Linked DNA regions of Saccharolobus solfataricus. The protein of the gene in region 5 binds, or shares a complex with, the protein of the main gene of each other region. Links are inferred from orthologs where the notes say so. Each region holds a gene or a part of one and is shown on either strand. Other genes may lie near its edges.

Region 1 (2,812 bases), 420 kb from region 5 along the record:
GGGAAGTTACTGGAATCTCTATAGTCATTGTAGTTAGATAAATTGTTATAATTATCAGTGCTATAGTAGTTACTAAACCAACTAAATCTGGCTGAAAGAGATTTTTAGTTGAAGTATTAACTATTAAATTAAGAACGTCACTATGAGATGCTAAAGCGGTAAATAATGCAGGAAAGAATCCTATCGGTAAATTCTGGGAACTAACACTAGCAATTCCAAACATGTCCCAAAACATAATTTTCATAACTCCAGCTAATATAAACAGACTAACTCCCGATCCTAAACCCCAACCCTTCTGTATCAGCTCATCTAACAGTAAGATCAAATATGTGGCTACAATAAGCTGAGCTATCACTATCCCTGCAATGAATAATATTGACGCATTTATGGTTGTTGAAGTTCTAGCTAATACGTAACCAAATAAAGCTGATTCCACTAGAATAAAGATAAATGCCAAACCCTTTTGCGCTTCTGTAAATTTAACCCTATCGTCAGGATCATTTAGATCAATACTTATTAACTTAGATCCGGCTAGTATTTGCATAATCAAACCTGCAGTTATTATAGGACCTATTCCTAATTGTGCTAAGGTCCCTGTAGTAGAAGCGAAAATAATCTGCTCTAAAATAAGGTTTTTGAAAAAAGAAGCTGATGTTATCCCATATAGTGGTGTTGAAGCCATTATCAGATAAATTATTACTGCTACTAAAGACCAAACTAACTTTTGACCAAGTGAAGGTTTCTCTTTGGGTTTAGTAACTGCTGGTAAGTATTGTCCAAGAGTAGCGAGTGAATCGATGAATGACATAATTTACTCAAAAAAATTACTCAGTTGGGCTTAATATTACTTCTCCTCCCATCTCCTTCACTTTCTGTATTGCCTTATTAGTAGCCTTACCTACTTTTATAGTAACGGGAATACTTATACTACCTCCACCAAGTAATTTATTATACCCTAACTCGTTTAAGTCTACTATCTTTTTTCCATCCATTTCCTTAATTTTTATATAACCACTTTCTAATAACTCATTTAATTTCCTCAATGAAATAGCGCTTGTTAACTTTGTAGTTGGATTTCTGAATCCGTGCTTACCATACCATCCTTTGCCATATTTAACTAACCATGACCATTTCTCCTTGTGCATACCAATTTGCCTACCACCTTGTGAACCTCTATCTCTATGCTGCCCTCTAATACCCCATCCCATTGTTCGTGATCCTCTCATTTTTCTACTCTTTTTCTCTCTTCTTACTACCATCCTTACACCATCCTCCTCATTAATTCGTTTATCTTATCTCCCCTATATCCAAACTCACCTTTATTTTTATAGGGCCTTTTAACACTCCCCTTAAACCCTCCTCTAGGTGGATGCAAGCGAATAGGCAACTTGAAATATTCATCAAGTTTATGTAAGTAAATTTTACCCTCATACAATTGTTTTACCATTGCATCAATATTTTCTATCTTCAACACTTCTTTCACATAACTATCCGAAACCTTATCCCCTTTTACCGTTTCAAGTCTATTTATAATTAGTAGCTTTAAAGTATCTGGATCTATCTCACCCCATGTAATATATGGAGAAACTTTATTCAGCATACCAAGTATTTGAGACGTTTTTGGATATACCATGGTATTGAAATTATACCTTAATCTCAACATATTTAATGTTTCATTAATATACCAAGGGGCCTTCGCCCAACCTCTAATCCTAATTATGCCTAATAACTCCACCACTTCTGCTTACCTCTTCCTAACCCAATCCTGTAAAGTAACAAATTTATATGTATTATAAAGTGCACTGTATCCAGCTCTAACAAAATTCTCTGTAGTTCTAGTCTCACCCTTTGTGGTAGACCAAGCATCCTTTATACCAGCATAAGTTAACAAGGTCTTTAGTACGCTTCCAACCACTAATCCAGTACCTTTAGGTGCAGGCAATAAGTCAACTTCTACACTGCCCGCCTTACCAACTACCTTAAATGGCAAACTATGTGGCTCACCACATGTACACTGCCAGCTACCACACCCTCTTCTTACTGGTATTATATTCATCTTAGCATCCCTAATTGCCTTCTGAATTGCAACCCTTAACTGTTTAGCTTTTCCAGTTCCTATACTGACATATCCATCCATGTTGCCCATTATAACTAGAACTTTATATCTAGATATTTCTCCTGCATCAGTTTGCTTCTGAACTACTTTAATATCTACAACTTCATATTTTAGTTTAGGTAGTAGCACGTCTACAATTTCTGGTTCAGTAATAGGAAGATTCCTATCAAATAGTTCCTTTATAGATGATATTTTTCCTTCCTTTACTAGACTACCTATAGAGGTTCGTGGTTTCCATTCTTCTATATTTAAACTTGGTACTTCCTCTGCCATTTTAACCACCAGAAGATTTAATCTTATTTAATATTTCCTCAAAATGAGAAGGCAAGTTCTCGGGGTTTAGTCCCCTTTGTAAATACCTTGAAAACAATTTACTATATAAGTCCGAATTCTCAGATTTTAACTTCTCAGCATACTTTGCTATATGCTCTCCCTTTATTCTATCATTTTCTATACTTATGTCGCCTATCGGAATTTTCAATCCAGCATCAATTGCACCTTTTATCACATAAAACACCCTGTTACCCTTAGATGGTACATGAAGCCCAATATCCGCCACGCACTCAGTTACACCTCTCTTTATAGCTCTTAAGCCTGCTAAATATCCGGTCAGGTATGCAGCTGGAGTGTTATTTTCATCACCCTTCCATCCGAACTTTTTAGCAAGTTCAGCTGAATGAGCACTAGCAATCATAA
Region 2 (2,795 bases), 130 kb from region 5 along the record:
AACTTTGCTTCTATAATAGATGATCATGAACTTGGAATTACTCATGTACTGAGAGCTAAGGAGCATATGTCAAATACAGAAAAGCAGAGATACATTTCTGAGTACATGGGATGGGAATTTCCAGAGGTCTTACAGTTTGGAAGACTAAGACTTGAAGGTTTTATGATGAGTAAGTCGAAAATAAGAGGAATGTTAGAGAAGGGTACCAATAGGGATGATCCTAGATTGCCAACTTTAGCTGGACTCAGAAGAAGAGGAATCTTACCAGATACAATTAAAGACGTAATAATTGATGTCGGAGTAAAGGTAACTGATGCTACTATAAGTTTTGAGAACATTGCCGCAATTAATAGGAAAAAACTAGATCCGGTAGCTAAAAGAATAATGTTTGTAAAAGATGCAGAAGAATTTAGCGTCGAGCTACCTGAATCACTAAATGCTAAAATACCTTTAATTCCCTCTAAACAAGAAATGAATAGAACTATTATTGTCAATCCAGGAGATAAAATTTTGATAGAATCTAACGATGCAGAAGATAATAGTATACTAAGGTTAATGGAATTATGCAATGTTAAAGTTGATAAGCATAATCGTAAGCTCATATTTCACAGCAAAACGTTAGACGAGGCTAAGAAAGTCAATGCAAAGATAGTTCAATGGGTAAAATCAAATGAAAAAGTACCAGTAATGGTAGAGAAAGCGGAAAGAGATGAGATAAAAATGATAAATGGTTATGCTGAAAAAATAGCAGCAGATTTGGAGATAGACGAAATTGTACAATTTTACCGATTTGGATTTGTAAGAGTAGATAGGAAAGATGAGAATATGCTACGTGTTGTATTCTCACACGACTGATTTCTTCTTTATTTCGTTAATGAATCCCTACCAATGATTCGATATTATATCTCTCGTAGAAAAACCAAAAGGTGGGAAATTCTCACATATAAAAATAAAGGTCTTAAAGATACTTATCTTCACCTTAAGGTGCTAAGCTTTCTGTCTTATCCTATAGTAAACTTTATTTTTTGCTAATACTTCTAAAGACTTGCGTGACGAAACTAGAGGAGGATGAACGCGATGTCAAAAGCTAGTTATGTTAAGTTTGAAGTACCACAAGACCTAGCAGATAAAGTATTAGAAGCAGTAAGAAAAGCTAAGGAAAGCGGAAAGATAAAGAAGGGTACCAATGAGACAACAAAGGCTGTAGAAAGGGGTCAAGCTAAATTAGTAATTATTGCTGAAGATGTACAACCAGAGGAAATAGTTGCACACCTACCACTGTTATGCGATGAGAAAAAAATACCATATGTTTATGTTTCCTCTAAAAAAGCCTTAGGAGAAGCTTGTGGTTTACAAGTAGCCACAGCATCTGCAGCTATCTTAGAGCCTGGCGAAGCTAAGGATCTAGTTGATGAAATAATTAAGAGAGTAAACGAGATTAAAGGTAAAACTTCAAGTTAATTTAAACATAATTTAACGCCATAGAGATAAAGGTAGAAGTCTTAAGGCGAAGGTCAAGTTTTTTAAAGTTCTATTTTTCATAATTTTTCATATAAGTCTTATTACTGAGCTTAACCTTAGGTAAATTATCTTGGTAAAGCAATTATTACTATTAAAATGGGTATTAGATCTTAGATTTCGTACTATTTGGAAAAATATATACTTCAAAAAGAGATTTGTTTTATCTTTTTATGCAAGTACAAGATGATTAAGAAGGTTTATGATATATTATAAAAAGTGATCAAAGGTAAAAGCTTTGGTTTGATTAAAAAGTGAAAATATCTTCTAGCTATAATGGAGAGCACAAGGAAAATTTCAGCCTAAGAGTTTAGTATTGATCATAAAGGTTGAAGTATTATACATAAAAAATAATAATTTATGAAAAATTCTTTTATTTATTTACATCGTAAATGTTAAGGTAAATTCTCCTCAAAGGACATTACGTAAATGTCTAGATCCAGATCTTATATAATTTTAATATAATTTTTGAAGAAGTTAAACAATGGAAAAATAAACTAAATATAAATTTAAGAGAGTTTTGCAAGGGAACGGCTTTTTGCTAATTCTCTCTATTTGTGGATAGCCTACTTTGATTCAGAGTACTGGATCGAATCAAGACAAATATCAACTTAGATGTGTAAAGTATCTTAAGAGTAAACCTCAATTATGGTGTAATTGTATGACTTTCCAATCTTTTCTCCTAAATTTAGGATTTGGTAGCGTGGATTTTCAGTTTTTAAGGCGAGGAAGAGGTAGCACTAAACTTATTTTGTTTTGGTTATACTTAATATTAAGTAATGGGCCCGTAGCTTAGCCAGGTAGAGTACTGGGCTCCAGATATTAATGCTAGACATTGGGTCTTAAGACCCTTTATGGGGATGAAGTGTATCTGGAGAGGAGAGACCCAGTGGTCGCGGGTTCGAGTCCCGCCGGGCCCATACATCTAAACGAGAGAGAAGATAGGCTTTAATTTCTGCCGACCTATCTAATTGTTGATGAATTGGGACGAAAGAAGAGTAAAAATCGTTGAAGAATTAAGAAAAAATGGCATTGAGCCATATCCTCATAAATACGAAGTAACTCATCTGATTAAAGATATTAAGCTAATTGCCAAATCACAAGGTAATAAATCCCATGAGCCGTTCATGTTTAACATATCTACAGCAGGACGCGTCGCTAATATAAGAAGGCATGGAAAGGCATCCTTTGTAGATATATTTGATGAAGGTGAGAAATTGCAATTATATATGAGAGTTGACGAACTTAAAGAAAAATATGATAAATTCTTTATATAT
Region 3 (2,720 bases), 430 kb from region 5 along the record:
AAAGGTAAGGCTTCCTTCTCCTCTAAAACTCTATTTAGAAAATCTTTCGCATCATTAAGATACATTCCCCTAATAGCTTTACAAACATTATAAAGATCTCTTATAGATGCAGGAACATCTCTTATTACAGCCTTTGCAATTTTTAACTCGTCAACATCTAATTGAGGATACTTCCAACTAGCCATAATTGATCATCCTTTCATTGCTAAGAATAAACTTGATCTCGTAGCCTTTAATCCTGGTTCTCCATGTTCAACTTTCTTAGTTGTTATTGAATACTCTCCTAGATAATGACCTATCATCTCCGGCGTAACCGTAAACTCAACAAATTCCTTTCCGTTATATACAGCCATTTTAAGACCAATTAGCTCTGGCAATATAACTAAGTTTCTGACATGTGTCTTAATGGTTTTATTAAACTTTCCTTCTCTTCTGTACTTCCTTACTTTCTCTAGCAAGTGTCTTTGCGCATCAGTAAATCCACGCTTTAATGATCTTCTTTGCCTTGAAGGCAATAATTTGATAAACTCATCCATTGGCATATTTAGTAACTCATCTATACTCTTACCTCTGTATTTAAAGTTCTTCCATTCAGGTGGTATTTCTAATGACATCTATTATCACCTATTCCCCTTTTCATTTATAAAATTCACTTACCCTCCTTCCTACCCGTTCTCCTTGCTGCAATATGACCAACTTTTCTGCCTGGAGGAGCATTTCTAGATACCGTAGAAGGCCTACTTACACTCTGATGTAGCCCACCACCGTGAGGATGATCAACCACGTTCATTGCAACGCCCCTCACAATAGGCCATTTCTTAGCTTTTACTTTGTACTTCCAATAATTAGCTCCAGCCTTTAATAGTGGTTTTTCTATGACTCCACCTCCGGCTACTATACCCACAGTAGCTCTAGCCTTATTCGAAACTGCTTTTATTTTATCTGAAGGTAATCTAATTAGCACCCTATCACCGCTTTTGCCTACTACTACCGCATACGAACCGGCACTTCTAGCGTATTTACCTCCATCTCCAAAATTTTCTTCAACGTTACATACTATTGTACCCTCTGGTGCATCGCCTATTTCTATAACGTTGCCGTTAGCTATTGGAGATCCCTTACCAAATTCTATCTTCTGATTAACAACAAGCCCTTGAATCGCTTGCATTAAAAACTTAGTTCCATTTTCTAATTTCACTAAAGCAACGGGTGCATTCATACCTGGATTATGCACTATGTCTATTACCTTGCCTATAAAATGCCCAAAAATGTTAGGATATCTTACCTTACCTATTCTTAACCAGCCTGGATTTCTAAAAGTTGGAGAACCCTTGCCTGCCCTTTGCTGTAACAAATTCTTACCCATTTTATATCACCTCAAAATATGCCCAATTTATGGGCTATATCACTTGCCTTATATTCTGGTGCTAATTTTACATATGCCTTCTTGTAACCTTGAGGTGTTATAACTACGTTGACTTTTACCACCTTAACGTTAAATAATCTCTCTACAGATTTCTTAATGTCGTCTTTAGTATCACTCTTATCTACTATTAATGTAAGCGTATTATAGGACTCAATAAGTTTTAATGCCTTCTCTGTAGCTAAAGCCATTTGAATCATTCTAACTCACCACTCTCTTACTTAATCGTTCGTCTAAAATCTTTATACTACTTTCGGTATAAATAGTAAGTCTACCCGGATGAGCTCCGGGAGCCAAATGAATAACGCTTACGTCTTTAGCATTAACTACATCAACTCCAGCTAAGTTTCTTGCAGCCTTAATTATTGGGGAATTGCTGTCATGTACAATTATTAACGGACCTATTGGTTCCTTATACTTTCTTCCCCTCATTTTGCCCTTTCCAGCCCTTATCCTAATCCTTTCTTTCACTCTCTCTACATCATCGTAAACACCTATTTTCTTTAAAAACTCTTCCACCTCACTTGTGGTTTTTAGATTAACAATATCGTCAGTTACTACTATAGGGAAACGTACTGAATCTTTAAATACATGTCCCCTAGCTCTGACGAAAGCTATGTCCGCTGTAGCGCTTAGTGCACTAATTACAGCTAATCGTTTCTCCTTAACGTTTGCCTCTTCTGCAAGTTTTTTGTTTACTGAGGGGGGAAATGCTAATCTTCCGCCTACGGTATTAGGTGCTAAGGCAGCTTCACCAGAATTTTTAACTCTAGGAACTCTGGCCATACCAAGATTTATTCCAAAACTCTCAGCTGATGTCCTTTTGCCTGCATTAGGATCTCTACCTTTTGGTTGTAGCGAATGTGTAAACTCAGCTATAAATACTCTTCTTATTAGGTCTTTTCTTACTGGAAACGAAAAAATAATGGGTAATTCAACCTCTTTTATTCTATTTCCATCTTTATCCAAAATATCAGACTTCTTCTTAACTAGCTCTAAATACATTCACTTTCACCCTTGTTGACTTAAAAGGTTAACATAAGTTATCTTAGGAGGATTTTCAAAAACATAAGAAGGCCTAACGGGTTCTCTTAAGAATATTGGCCTCTTCTTTGAACCTAATATTGAGCCTTCTAACAAAACATATGTGTTCCTTACTATTCCATATCTTACAAAACCACCTGCAGGATTTATCTCTTTAGGCTCATCACCAATTTTTATAATCCTCTTATTATATTCAGTTCTCCTATGAAAACCTAACTGTCCAGGCTGAGGCGTATAACTAGGTGTTCCTAAA
Region 4 (2,930 bases), 430 kb from region 5 along the record:
TACCCCTAACTCTCAATGATCCATGATAAGGACAATCTTCATCTTCACATACCTTCTCGGGAATAGTAATATTAGGTATTCCCGGGTCCTTTACCGTCTTTCCCTTAGATACCATCTAACCCACCTAAATTCTTTTCCAAGGTTTTCTTACCAGCTTATAGCCAGCTATTATAAAAGACTTACCTTTAAAAGTTATCTCAAATATACCATGAGCTTTAAATATCCTTATAAACTTGTTCTTCTCTTCTAATTTAATCAAAAACGTTTTTTCCGTCTCTAATACAATAACACCTTCTCTAGAAATTAGAAAAGGATCCGTATACCATAAAATCTTTATTCTAGAATTAATGTAATCTAAAATCATATAACATATAAAAATACTATTTATTCTCTACTTTTTCTCTTTTAACTTTTTTCTTCTCACTTAAAACTGTTAATATTCTTGCTATATCTTTTCTTGTATTTCTAATACTTGCAGTATTCTTTAAAGTTCCCATTCTAGATTGTACTCTAAGTTTTATTAGCTCTAACTTTAATTCATCTAACTTCTTCAACAGATCTCCAGTTTCCATTTTTCTTAATTCTTCGGGATCTACCGTCATTCTTTCTCACCCTCACTTTTCTCCTCACTTTTTTGTGACGATTCTTCAATAAAAGTCACATTAGTTACTGACACTTCTTGAGGTACGGAAGGAGACTCTTTCAAATTAATTTTATCTTCAATCTTAAGTGGTTTAGTTATAACTACTTCAACACCAAATATTCCAGGTTTCAGCATCGCTATAGCTATGGCTCTATCTATCATTTTCTCTAATTGCTGTCCGCTTTTGTATACAATACCTTCTTTTAATTTCTCATATCTAGCCCTCTCCGTAGTAAGCTTGCCACTTATTATTATTTCTGCGCCTAGTGCTCCAGCATTCATAATTCTTCTCATTGATATAAAAGCTGCTCTTCTAAAATGGTATCCCTTTTCTAAGGCTATTGCTAACCTAAATGCCATTACTCTAGCATTAAGCTCTGGGTTTTCTACATTTGTTATTGTAATTTGTGGATTCTCTAGACCAAAAACTTTTTCGAAAATTTGCGCCAGCTGTTTTATATTTCTTCCACCCCTTCCTATTATCATTGAAGGCCTTCCTGCATATATTATAACTCTAGTTCCAATTGGAGTTTTCAAGACTTCTACTCCTGCATATTCTGCGTTATAATATTGCTTAGCTAAATACTCATCAATCTTGACTTTCACTATAGACTTTTCAAGGAAATACCTCTTAATGTTTGGCATATTACTCCACCTCCTCTAAGATTACTTCAATATTAGATGTCCTTCTATACTTTGCAGTAGCCCTCCCAAAAGCTCTTGGCATGTATCTTTGTAATGTTATACCTTTGTGGGCAGCTATATGTCTTATAATTAATTTATCAACATCTAGCCCTTTATTAGTCGCATTAGCCTCCGCATTTTCTAATACCTTCAACACTTGCCTTATAGCTTTCTTTGGATATCTACCAGCTTTTATTTTCCACTTGGCAGATATATTAGACTTGTGTGATGCACCTTTATTATATCTCCAGAAAGGTAAGGCTTCCTTCTCCTCTAAAACTCTATTTAGAAAATCTTTCGCATCATTAAGATACATTCCCCTAATAGCTTTACAAACATTATAAAGATCTCTTATAGATGCAGGAACATCTCTTATTACAGCCTTTGCAATTTTTAACTCGTCAACATCTAATTGAGGATACTTCCAACTAGCCATAATTGATCATCCTTTCATTGCTAAGAATAAACTTGATCTCGTAGCCTTTAATCCTGGTTCTCCATGTTCAACTTTCTTAGTTGTTATTGAATACTCTCCTAGATAATGACCTATCATCTCCGGCGTAACCGTAAACTCAACAAATTCCTTTCCGTTATATACAGCCATTTTAAGACCAATTAGCTCTGGCAATATAACTAAGTTTCTGACATGTGTCTTAATGGTTTTATTAAACTTTCCTTCTCTTCTGTACTTCCTTACTTTCTCTAGCAAGTGTCTTTGCGCATCAGTAAATCCACGCTTTAATGATCTTCTTTGCCTTGAAGGCAATAATTTGATAAACTCATCCATTGGCATATTTAGTAACTCATCTATACTCTTACCTCTGTATTTAAAGTTCTTCCATTCAGGTGGTATTTCTAATGACATCTATTATCACCTATTCCCCTTTTCATTTATAAAATTCACTTACCCTCCTTCCTACCCGTTCTCCTTGCTGCAATATGACCAACTTTTCTGCCTGGAGGAGCATTTCTAGATACCGTAGAAGGCCTACTTACACTCTGATGTAGCCCACCACCGTGAGGATGATCAACCACGTTCATTGCAACGCCCCTCACAATAGGCCATTTCTTAGCTTTTACTTTGTACTTCCAATAATTAGCTCCAGCCTTTAATAGTGGTTTTTCTATGACTCCACCTCCGGCTACTATACCCACAGTAGCTCTAGCCTTATTCGAAACTGCTTTTATTTTATCTGAAGGTAATCTAATTAGCACCCTATCACCGCTTTTGCCTACTACTACCGCATACGAACCGGCACTTCTAGCGTATTTACCTCCATCTCCAAAATTTTCTTCAACGTTACATACTATTGTACCCTCTGGTGCATCGCCTATTTCTATAACGTTGCCGTTAGCTATTGGAGATCCCTTACCAAATTCTATCTTCTGATTAACAACAAGCCCTTGAATCGCTTGCATTAAAAACTTAGTTCCATTTTCTAATTTCACTAAAGCAACGGGTGCATTCATACCTGGATTATGCACTATGTCTATTACCTTGCCTATAAAATGCCCAAAAATGTTAGGATATCTTACCTTACCTATTCTTAACCAGCCTGGATTTCTAAAAGTTGGAGAACCCTTGCCTGCCCTTTGCTGTAAC
Region 5 (2,986 bases):
GCTTAAGAAAAATGATACTATAATATTAGGAGGCATTAACGGCATTATTATAACTAAAGTTAGAGGAATATTTGTACCTAGACCATTACAAGATATGAAATTAAGCAAGTATGATCTAACGCCAATAGATGAAGTATATGCAGCAGCTGGAGTGAAGATATCTGCACCCAATTTAGAGGAAGCATTAGCTGGATCACCAATTTATGTGGTAGAAGACGAGTCTAAGGTTGAGCGATATAAACAACAGATAGAAGAGGAAATTAAAGAAGTTAGACTCTACAGCGATATTGACGGAATAATACTCAAGGCAGATAGTTTAGGAACATTAGAAGCCTTAGTTAGTGCTCTGCAGCGTGAAGGGATTCCAATAAGGCTAGCGGACATAGGGCCGATTTCGAAAAGAGATGTTATAGAAGCGAGTATAGTAGCTCAAAGATCAAAAGAATATGGAATTATTGCTGCTTTTAGAGTAAAGTTATTACAAGGAATTGATACTAGTGGAATAAAAATATTGTATAACGAAATAATTTATCAATTAATCGAAGATATCAAGAAGCATATTAATGATGTCAGGGAAGCGGAAAAAAGGCGCACGTTTGACACATTAATATTGCCAGGGAAAATAAAGATCTTGCCGGGTTATGTATTTAGACGCAGTGACCCAGTAGTAGTAGGTATTGAGGTTATAGGAGGCATTATAAGACCTAAGTATCCGTTAATTAAGGAAGATGGAAGGAGAGTCGGTGAGGTACTACAAATCCAGGATAATAAGAAAAGTCTAGAAAGAGCCACTAAAGGAATGGAAGTTGCAATATCAATTAAAGGCAATATAATGATTGGGAGACATGTAAATGAAGGGGATGTTTTATACACAGACGTACCTAAAGAAGACCTCGAGATATTAGTCAACAAGTATCCAAGTTCTATTACAGATGATATGAGGGAAGTAATAAAAGAAATAATAAGAATAAAGAGAAAAGAAGATCCTTTATATGGATTAGGATTACAGATCTGATTTATCGAAGAATAACGACATCTCTCGCTGAGCTTTTTCAATAGAATCAGATGCATGAATGACGTTTTCTGACTTAGATAACGCATAATCTCCTCTTATAGTGCCAGGAGGTGCCTCTTTAGGATCTGTATTACCAATCATTCGCCTTATCACTTGCACTACGTCATCGCCTTCTATCACCATGCATACTACTGGACCAGAGGTCACGTAATTTACAAGTTCTTCAAAGAAACTTTTTCCTTTGTGCTCCTCATACAATTTTTCAGCTGTGTCCCTTGACATTTTCACCATTTTAAGAGATACAATTTTTAATCCCCTTTTCTCAAATCTACTAATTATCTCGCCTATTAATCCCCTCTTAACTCCATCTGGCTTTATCATTACAAATGTTCTTTGTGCAACCATTTTTCATCGAACCTTCATATATCTAGTAGTCCATTTATACTTCTTTGGATCTCTATGATACTTCAGCATTGATTTCCTACACTTACTTGAACAAAACCACAAGATTGTACCATCATTCCTTACATACATTAATCCAGTTCCTGGAGGTATTTCATGACCACAGAAACTACATTGCCTAGTAGTAGGCATTTAAACCACAAATAAACAATATGGGTGAAGTATTTAAGTGAATTGTTCATAGTAATAGCTGGTGGAAAAATGAGTGAAAAAACCCAGCAATCACAAGGTTCATCTATAATAGAAGAATTTGGATTTCCAGCTGAAGTTATCCAAATTTTGGATAGGACTGGTGTAACTGGAGAAGTTACCCAAGTAAGGGTAAGGGTATTAGAGGGTAGGGATAAAGGGAGAATACTTACTAGAAACGTAAAGGGACCAGTAAGAGTAGGTGATATTCTAATATTAAGAGAGACAGAGAGGGAAGCTAGAAAAATAACAACTAAGAGGTAACAAAAACTAATGCCATTATACGTAATCGATAAACCAATAACATTACATATATTAACACAACTTAGGGATAAATATACCGATCAAATTAACTTTAGGAAAAATTTGGTAAGATTAGGGAGAATATTAGGCTACGAAATATCAAATACATTAGATTATGAAATAGTAGAAGTTGAAACACCACTAGGTGTGAAAACTAAAGGGGTAGACATAACAGACCTAAACAACATAGTCATTATAAACATATTAAGGGCTGCAGTACCCTTAGTTGAGGGTTTACTTAAAGCATTTCCTAAAGCGAGACAAGGTGTGATAGGGGCAAGTAGAGTAGAAGTTGATGGGAAAGAAGTACCAAAAGATATGGACGTTTATATATATTACAAAAAAATACCAGATATAAGAGCTAAAGTTGATAATGTAATAATTGCAGATCCTATGATTGCAACAGCAAGTACTATGTTAAAGGTACTTGAAGAAGTTGTGAAAGCTAATCCTAAAAGAATATATATTGTATCAATAATTTCTTCAGAATATGGGGTCAACAAAATTCTCTCTAAATATCCATTTATTTATCTTTTCACAGTCGCAATTGATCCTGAACTTAATAATAAAGGTTATATTTTGCCTGGTCTCGGAGACGCTGGAGATAGAGCATTTGGGTGATGAGATACGGATGATGATGTAAAAATAGGATTAGAAGTTCATGTTCATATAACTGCATTGAAAACTAAACTATTCTGTTCATGTCCATCGGATTATACTGGAAAAGACCCGAATACAGTAACTTGTCCCGTATGTTTAGGATTACCTGGGGCTATTCCCGTATTAAATGAAAATGCAGTAAAATACGGTATCTTAACTGCATTAGCCCTTAACTGTCAAATTGCTGAAAAATTGATTTTCGATAGAAAACACTATTTTTATCCAGATATGTCTAAAAATTATCAGATATCTCAGTATGATGGACCAGGTAGTATGGCCATAGCCAAAGACGGTTATATCAAATTAAATGATAAAATCATAAGAATTAGAAGAATAAATATAGAAGAAGATCCGGCA

Evidence for each region.
Region 1: SSOP1_RS01150 (region 5) and rpmD share a complex: the UniProt entries of both Methanocaldococcus jannaschii proteins name them as parts of the 50S ribosomal subunit. The link is inferred for Saccharolobus solfataricus from one-to-one orthologs.
Region 2: SSOP1_RS01150 (region 5) and rpl7ae share a complex: the UniProt entries of both Methanocaldococcus jannaschii proteins name them as parts of the 50S ribosomal subunit. The link is inferred for Saccharolobus solfataricus from one-to-one orthologs.
Region 3: SSOP1_RS01150 (region 5) and SSOP1_RS03720 share a complex: the UniProt entries of both Methanocaldococcus jannaschii proteins name them as parts of the 50S ribosomal subunit. The link is inferred for Saccharolobus solfataricus from one-to-one orthologs.
Region 4: SSOP1_RS01150 (region 5) and SSOP1_RS03705 share a complex: the UniProt entries of both Methanocaldococcus jannaschii proteins name them as parts of the 50S ribosomal subunit. The link is inferred for Saccharolobus solfataricus from one-to-one orthologs.

The regions. Positions count from the first base shown.
Region 1 is NZ_LT549890.1:619,849-622,660, forward strand. Bases 1-2,786 are described here. They hold rpmD (50S ribosomal protein L30), read right to left. Parts: upstream 1,739-2,786; coding sequence 1,262-1,738; downstream 1-1,261. Other genes in these bases: secY (preprotein translocase subunit SecY), read right to left, coding at 1-808; SSOP1_RS03620 (uL15 family ribosomal protein), read right to left, coding at 825-1,259; SSOP1_RS03630 (30S ribosomal protein S5), read right to left, coding at 1,745-2,389; SSOP1_RS03635 (50S ribosomal protein L18), read right to left, coding at 2,391-2,786. In the rest of the region: more of SSOP1_RS03635, read right to left, coding at 2,787-2,812.
Region 2 is NZ_LT549890.1:73,340-76,134, reverse strand. Bases 1-2,769 are described here. They hold rpl7ae (50S ribosomal protein L7Ae), read left to right. Parts: upstream 1-1,077; coding sequence 1,078-1,461; downstream 1,462-2,769. Other genes in these bases: lysS (lysine--tRNA ligase), read left to right, coding at 2,496-2,769; SSOP1_RS00450 (glutamate--tRNA ligase), read left to right, coding at 1-855. Also shown: more of lysS, read left to right, coding at 2,770-2,795. UniProt on the Methanocaldococcus jannaschii protein: Multifunctional RNA-binding protein that recognizes the K-turn motif in ribosomal RNA, the RNA component of RNase P, box H/ACA, box C/D and box C'/D' sRNAs.
Region 3 is NZ_LT549890.1:628,692-631,411, forward strand. The notes cover bases 1-2,694. They hold SSOP1_RS03720 (50S ribosomal protein L23), read right to left. Parts: upstream 1,624-2,694; coding sequence 1,378-1,623; downstream 1-1,377. Other genes in these bases: SSOP1_RS03705 (50S ribosomal protein L22), read right to left, coding at 1-185; SSOP1_RS03710 (30S ribosomal protein S19), read right to left, coding at 192-614; SSOP1_RS03715 (50S ribosomal protein L2), read right to left, coding at 650-1,366; rpl4p (50S ribosomal protein L4), read right to left, coding at 1,625-2,428; SSOP1_RS03730 (50S ribosomal protein L3), read right to left, coding at 2,435-2,694. In the rest of the region: more of SSOP1_RS03730, read right to left, coding at 2,695-2,720. UniProt on the Methanocaldococcus jannaschii protein: Binds to 23S rRNA. One of the proteins that surrounds the polypeptide exit tunnel on the outside of the ribosome.
Region 4 is NZ_LT549890.1:627,114-630,043, forward strand. What follows is about bases 27-2,930. They hold SSOP1_RS03705 (50S ribosomal protein L22), read right to left. Parts: upstream 1,764-2,930; coding sequence 1,290-1,763; downstream 27-1,289. Other genes in these bases: SSOP1_RS03685 (30S ribosomal protein S17), read right to left, coding at 27-115; SSOP1_RS03690 (ribonuclease P protein subunit), read right to left, coding at 125-364; rpmC (50S ribosomal protein L29), read right to left, coding at 381-602; SSOP1_RS03700 (30S ribosomal protein S3), read right to left, coding at 599-1,288; SSOP1_RS03710 (30S ribosomal protein S19), read right to left, coding at 1,770-2,192. In the rest of the region: more of SSOP1_RS03685, read right to left, coding at 1-26. UniProt on the Methanocaldococcus jannaschii protein: This protein binds specifically to 23S rRNA. It makes multiple contacts with different domains of the 23S rRNA in the assembled 50S subunit and ribosome.
Region 5 is NZ_LT549890.1:198,959-201,944, forward strand. Bases 17-2,976 are described here. They hold SSOP1_RS01150 (50S ribosomal protein L24e), read right to left. Parts: upstream 1,610-2,976; coding sequence 1,424-1,609; downstream 17-1,423. Other genes in these bases: infB (translation initiation factor IF-2), read left to right, coding at 17-1,015; ndk (nucleoside-diphosphate kinase), read right to left, coding at 1,004-1,420; SSOP1_RS01155 (30S ribosomal protein S28e), read left to right, coding at 1,679-1,930; upp (uracil phosphoribosyltransferase), read left to right, coding at 1,940-2,590. Also shown: more of infB, read left to right, coding at 1-16. UniProt on the Methanocaldococcus jannaschii protein: Binds to the 23S rRNA.